DNA from 2 places in the Allobosea sp. LjRoot9 genome. Region 1 is predicted to be linked to the other one. Evidence: riboswitches for the same ligand, from Rfam matches in the RefSeq annotation. Region 1 holds a riboswitch; the other holds the start of a gene.

Region 1 (3,394 bases):
CTTCATGCCGATGAGTGCGAGCCTTGGCCTGTTGCAGGATCTGCCTTTCGGCTTCACCGGCAGCCTGACCGGGTCCTATACCGAGCGCGCGCCCAAGGCTTCCGAACTGTTCTCGCGCGGCGCGCATGATGCGCCCGGCACCTTCGAGATCGGCGATCCCAATCTCAAGAAGGAGACCGCCAAGACGGTCGAGCTGGGCCTGCGCCGCACGGCAGGTCCCTGGCGCTTCGACGCCTCGCTCTATGCGACGCGCTATGAGGGCTTCATCTATCGCCGCGTCACCGGCGTATACTGCGACGATGATTTCGCCAGTTGCGGCACCGGCAACGCATTGACGCAGGTGGTCTACACCCAGCGCAACGCCACCTTCCTCGGCGGCGAATTCAAGACGCAATACGACCTCTTCGAGATCGGCCCGAACGTCTTCGGGGTCGAGGGGCAATACGACATTGTCCGGGCGAAGTTCTCCGGCGACGAGAATGTGCCGCGCATTCCTCCTCAACGCCTCGGCGGCGGATTGTTCTGGCGCGGCGGCGATGCCTGGTTCGCCAGGGTCAACCTGATCCACGCCTTCTCGCAGCGGCGTATCGCGCCCGAGGAGACGCCGACCAGCGGCTACAACCTGCTCAACGCCGAGCTCAGCTACAAGGTCAAGCTCAAGGACGGGCCGCTCGGGCCGATCGAACTCACTGCCGGCGTCAACGGCACCAATCTGCTCAACGAGACGATCCGCAACGCGGTGTCCTTCCGCAAGGACGATGTCGTGGCGCCCGGGCGCGGCGTGCGCGCCTTCCTGAGCGCGAAGTTCTGAAAGCGTGGCGATCGGGCGTGAAGCCGGGTCTCGCGGCCGGTCGATCCCGCCTTGTGCAACGCAAGGCGCTGTGCTTCCTTGGCGGGGTCGGTTCTCGAAAGAGATCAAAAGGGAATCCGGTGAGCGCGCGCAAGTGCGCGATTCCGGAGCTGCCCCCGCAACTGTCAGCGGCGAGCGACGTTCGATCATGCCACTGGGCTTGCCCGGGAAGGCCGAACGAAGCTTGGACCCGCGAGCCAGGAGACCTGCCGACGTCGTGAAGCCATGCAACCGGGCGGGGTGCCCCGGAAGGAGCTCTGATGACGGTCGCTCACTTGCGCGTTCTGGTCGCGCAACCGGGTTCGAACGGCGCCGAAGCACCGGCCGCGTCCCATCCATGGGAAGCCGGTGACGGATGTCGAATGCTGCCCCCCTAGACATCGAGGCGATCGCCTCCGGAGGAACGAATTTCGGCCTGAAGGACGAAATCCGCGCCTATTGGAGCAAACGCGCCGAGACCTTCGATCTCTCCTATGGCCACAGGATCCGCTCTGATGCCGAGCTGGAGGCCTGGGCACGATTGATCGCGAGCCATGCCCCGGTCGCCGCCGGGGCCAGGGCGCTGGAGCTTGCCTCAGGCACCGGCGAGATCACGCGCGTGCTGCTTTCGCTCGGCTGCAGCGTCGATGCGGTCGATCTCTGCGAACCGATGATCGCCCGGGCGCGGGCGAAGCATGCGGATGCGGCCGTGCGCTTCCACCTCGGCGATGCCGAGAACACGATGATGGCGGATGAGGCCTATGACCTCGTCATCTGCCGGCATCTGGTCTGGACGCTGATCGATCCCGCGCTCGCACTCGCCGATTGGCTGCGCGTTCTCAAGCCCGGTGGGACGCTCGTCGTGATCGATGGCGACTGGGTCACGCTCTCGCGCAGATCCGTGCTGCTGAAGCGGTTCTCGGGATTGATCGACAGATTTACCGGGGTCGCCTCGACCTGGGATCAGGCGACGCATCAACGCATCCTGAACGGTGTGCATTTCCGCGATGGCCTGCGGGCGCCGGCGCTCGAGGCGATGTTGCGCGAGGTGGGCTTCGAGCCCCTGCGTGTCGGCCCGCTCAGCGGCATCGCGCACCGGCAATTCGCGACGGCCTCCTGGAGCGAGCGACTGCGTCTGCTCGCGGCCCAGGGCCAGTCCTTCATCCTGTCCGCCCGCAAGCCGGGCTGAACCGCCTTAACCGGAGATCTGATCATGACATCGTGGGCCCTGACCCGCCGCCGCCTGCTTGCTGGCGCATTCATTCTGCCGCTCGCGGCCGTGCCAGCCATGGCCCAGCAGGGCGAGCGTGTCCTGCGCGTGGTAGCGCCCTGGGAGTACACCTCGAACGATCCGGCCGATATCGGCTATATCCTGACCCGCCTCGGGGTCGCGGAGACGCTGGTGCAGGTCGAGCCGGAAGGCCAGCTCGTCGGCGGCATCGCCGAAAGCTGGTCGGTCTCCGAGGACAAGCTGAGCTGGCGCTTCAAGCTGCGCGCGGGGCTGAGCTTCCATGACGGAAGCCCGGTGACGGCCCAGGCCGTGGCGGCGAGCCTGCAGCAGTCCTTCATCGGGGAGAGCCTCTCGGCCGTGCCGCTCGACAGCGTGTCGCTCGATGGCGCCGATGTGGTGATCCGCACCAAGACGCCCTTCAGCGTGCTGCCGGCTTTCCTGTGCGATTACGCTTCGATCGTGCTCGCGCCCTCCGCTTACGGCACTGAGGGCAAGGTCATCAAGATCGTCGCGACCGGGCCCTATAAGCTCGCCTTGATCGACGGCAAGACGACGCTGGAGCTCGACCGCTTCGAAGGCTATGCGCGGACCAAGCCCGCCATCGCCAAGCTGCGCTACACGGCGGTGGTCAATGGCGACACCCGCGCCAATATCGCGATCGCCGGGGACGCCGACCTCGTCTATACGCTGAGCCCCACCGCGACGCCGCGGATCAATGCCGCCGGCCAGATGAAGGTCGAGAGCCTGACCATTCCGCGGGTCCGCGCGCTGTTTTTCGACAGCGGGTTGCCGCAATTTTCCGATCTTCGCGTCCGCCGCGCCATCGCCATGACTGTGGATCGCGACGGCATCGCCAAGGCGATCCTGCGCCATCCGGATTCGAGCGCCTCGCAGCTGCTGCCGCCAATCATGACGGGCTGGCATCGCCAGGGTCTGCCCGCCATCGCCCATGATCCCGCGGCGGCGCGCAAGCTGCTCGACAAAGCCGGCTGGATCGCGGGAGGCGACGGCATCCGCGTCAAGGACGGCGTCCGCCTCGCGGCCAAGCTCCTGACGCTGGTCAACCGGCCGGAGCTGCCGGTCATGGCTTCAGCCATTCAGGCGCAATTGCGTGGGATCGGCATGGATGTCGCGATCGAGGTCGGCCCCGGCAACAGCGTTCCCGCCGCGATCAAGGACGGGACCATGCAGTTCACGCTGGTCTCGCGCACCTATGTCAATGTGCCGGAGCCGATCGCGACGATCATTCCCGATTTCGCGCGCGAGCGCTCGGTCTGGGGTACGGTGCGCTGGGATGGCCGGGATCAGGTCAAGGCCCTGGCGGACGCCTATCT
Region 2 (3,394 bases), on a different contig from region 1:
CTGCGTCGACGAGGTCGCTCTTGTTGAGCAGGATCAGGTCGGCGCAAAGGATCTGGTCGTCGAAGACCTCCTCCAGCGGGTTGTCGTGCTCGACCGATGAATCCTGCGCCGCTTGAGCGGCCATCGCCTCGGGATCGTCGGCGAACTGGCCCTCGGCCACAGCGGGGCCGTCGACCACCGCGATGACGCCATCGACCGTGACGCGCGAGCGGATCGCCGGCCAGTTGAAGGCCGTCACCAGCGGCTTCGGCAGGGCCAGGCCCGAGGTTTCGATCAGGATGTGCTCGGGCGGGTTCGGGCGGTTCAGCAGCTTTTCCAGCGCCGGCACGAAATCGTCGGCGACCGTGCAGCAGATGCAGCCATTGGGCAGCTCCACCACATCCTCTTCCGTGCAGCCTTCGATGCCGCAGCCGGCGAGGAAGGAGCCGTCGAAGCCGAGATCGCCGAATTCGTTGACGAGCACGGCGAGGCGCTTGCCCCCGGCGTTCTCGAGCAGATGGCGCACCAGCGTGGTTTTTCCGGCGCCCAGGAAGCCGGTGATGATGGTGCAAGGCACTTTGGCCAGGGAGGCATTCATGATGTCGATCCTTGTTCGCGCAGATCTGGTTCGCGCAGGCCTTGTTCGCGCAAGCTCAGCGGCGGCACGCGCGCGACCACGCCCTTGCGAAAGGGGATGGGTCGCTCTTTCCAGGGAATGATGCCGTTGGCGCTGGCGGCATAGCTCTCCGCCGCGCCGACGATATCGTCGAGATGGGTCTCGGCGTCGAGATCGCCGACGAGATAGGTCCATTTGCCGTTCGCCGCGAAGGCGACCGTGCAAGGGCGCTTGCAGACGGCGAGGCATTCGACCGCCTCGACGCTGATCCCGGCCTTGCCGGCAAGCCGCTCGCCGAGCGCGGTGGCAAGGCCGAGGCCCGGCTGGTCGTAGCCTTCGGCGAGGTCCTCGCGCACGCGCCGGCAGACGGTGCAGACATGTATGGTGCAGACTTGGATGGTGAGGTCACCCTCGGGCATGCAAACGCCTCCGTGTTCGAGATGCGCGCTCCCTGGGGAGGAGCGCGCGAGGCGTCAGGCCTTGGCCGCGCGTCGCGTCGCCCAGGGCCAGATCACGCCAACGGCCAGGCCGGTGGCGAGCCAGAGCGCGGCCTGGACCGAGAGCGACAGCGCGGTGAAATGCGCTGCGATCTCGGCTGGGACCTTGCTCTCCGGCGCGGCCGGATGTGGCGCGCCGATCAGATGCGGCACGAGCATGGCAAGTACGGCCAGAGCCCTGAGCCAGCCGGCTTCCATGCGCAGGAAGACGAAGAGCCCGCCAGCCGTGACCAGCGCCGTCGCGACCCACCAGATCTGACGATGCAAGAGTTCGGCCGCCGCGCTGCCTGGCAATTCTGGCGCGAGACCCGCCGCCGGGACGAGGCCGAAAGCGAGGAAACCGCAGACCGCCCAGGCGAGCGCGCGCCTGTCGTTGATCGTCTCATTCGCCGCGATCATGCCGCCGAGCAGCAGCGCCGCGAAGCCGATCGCGGTCGCGACCGTGACCAGCGTGGTGAAGGCTGTACGCTGCAAGCCGTCCTGCGGCTTCCATTCGGCATGCTCATGGCCGGCGGCGTCGCCGGCGGGACCATGGGCGAGGATGATGTGGGCCTCGCCGTCAAAGGATGCGAAAGACGGGGCGGCGGCGCGCATCGCCGCTTCATAGGTTTCCGCCTTGAGGATCAGCGGCGTGGTGGTGACGTGCTGGAGCGCGGCGATGACGAGCCCAGCCAGAAGCCCGGCCAGGAGACTGACCGTGAGAACGCGATTGACCATGTTCGATCCCCTCAGTGGCAGGGGAAGGCGAGCGTGTGGCGCGTGTCGTGGGCGGCATTATGGACGCTGCTCGAATGCGCGAAGCCGACCGTGAAGATCAGCACGCTGCCGAGCAGCAGGGCGGCCAGTGCAGCCTTGGCGCGTTCGGAAACGCCGGCCGAGGTCGAAAGCGAAGCGGAGGTGTTCATCGTGATTCTCCTGGCCGCCCCGCCGGCGGCCTGTTGGATTGCGGAACGACGACGGCAGGTCTCCTGGCTCACGGATCTCGACGTCCTGAGCCGCCTTCCCGGGATTGCTCCCAGTGGCCGATGGCGCAGAACTCACCGCTTACAGTTGCGGGGGCAGCCGCGGTATCGCACCGCGTTCCCTTTTCACCCCGTTGCCGGGGCACCGTCGGGGATGATCATTAGCCATGTGGGCGGTGCTGTGCAATGCACCGATCGTCATTCCGAGCGCAGCGAAGCAATCCGGGAAGCAGTAGAGTGGGACGCTGGATTGCTTCGCTGCGCTCGCAATGACGGTTCTGTCGGTAGAGGTTTCGGCTGTGGCGACGATCCTTCCCCATCTCACCCTGGTTCTCGGCGGCGCGCGCTCGGGCAAGAGCCGCCATGCCGAGGCGCTGATCGAGGCGCTGCCGGCGCCCTGGACCTATATCGCGACCGCCCAGGCCTATGACGACGAGATGCGCGCGCGCATCGCCGAGCATCGGGCGCGACGCTCCGGCAACTGGCTCACGGTCGATGCGCCGCTCGCCTTGCCCGAGGCGATCCGCGCCGTACCGGCGGGGCGACCGATCCTGGTCGATTGTCTGACATTGTGGCTGACCAATCTGATCCTGGCGGAGCGGGATACGGCGTCCGCGGGCGCCGAGCTCATCGCCGCCTGTGCTGAAGCCTCCGGCCGTGTCGTGCTCGTCTCGAACGAGGTCGGGCTCGGCATCGTGCCCGACAATGCCCTGGCGCGGCGCTTCCGCGACGAGGCCGGCCGCCTGCACCAGAGCCTTGCGGCGCGGGCCCGGCACGTGGTCTTCATGGTCGCTGGACTGGCGATGCAGGTGAAGTGACATGACGATCGACGCTGAAGAGGCCGCCCGCCACAAGGCCAAGATGGAGAAGCGCAAGGCGGTGCAGGACGCCGAGGTCGCGGGCAAGACGATCGAGAAGGGCCTGCTGATCGTCAACACCGGGCCGGGCAAGGGCAAATCGACGGCCGCTTTCGGGCTGATGCTGCGCGCGCTCGGCCATGGCTGGCGCGTCGGCGTGGTCCAATTCATCAAGGGCGCCTGGGCGACGGGCGAGCGCAAGGCGCTCGATGCCTTCGGCGATCAGATCGCCTGGCACAGCATGGGCGAAGGCTTCACCTGGGAGACGCAGGACAAGGCCCGCGACATCGCCGCCGCCGGGCGCGCCTTCGAGAAGGCGAAGGAATTAATGGCCGACGAGACGATCCGCCTGATCGTGCTGGACGAGCTCAACATCGCGCTGCGCTATGATTATCTGCCATTGGACGAGGTGGTCGCGACGCTTGCTGCGCGCCGGGACGACCTCCACATCGTCGTCACCGGCCGCAACGCCAAGCCCGAGCT

Evidence for each region. A riboswitch is a leader RNA that binds a small molecule or an ion and turns the genes downstream of it on or off. The one in region 1 is predicted to bind cobalamin.
Region 2: linked by a shared signal. The riboswitch ahead of ACSQ3P_RS10785 (CbtB domain-containing protein) and the one ahead of ACSQ3P_RS17880 (class I SAM-dependent methyltransferase) in region 1 are both predicted to bind cobalamin.

Annotation. Positions count from the first base shown of each region.
Region 1 is NZ_CAXUPC020000004.1:122,175-125,568, forward strand. It holds gene ACSQ3P_RS17875 (TonB-dependent receptor) at 1-811, shown strand, start outside; cobalamin riboswitch at 883-1,078, shown strand; gene ACSQ3P_RS17880 (class I SAM-dependent methyltransferase) at 1,206-2,018, shown strand; gene ACSQ3P_RS17885 (ABC transporter substrate-binding protein) at 2,043-3,394, shown strand, end outside.
Region 2 is NZ_CAXUPC020000002.1:467,513-470,906, reverse strand. It holds gene cobW (cobalamin biosynthesis protein CobW) at 1-577, opposite strand, end outside; gene ACSQ3P_RS10795 (DUF1636 family protein) at 574-1,014, opposite strand; gene ACSQ3P_RS10790 (CbtA family protein) at 1,069-1,809, opposite strand; gene ACSQ3P_RS10785 (CbtB domain-containing protein) at 1,821-1,997, opposite strand; cobalamin riboswitch at 2,034-2,219, opposite strand; gene cobU (bifunctional adenosylcobinamide kinase/adenosylcobinamide-phosphate guanylyltransferase) at 2,354-2,872, shown strand; gene cobO (cob(I)yrinic acid a,c-diamide adenosyltransferase) at 2,874-3,394, shown strand, end outside.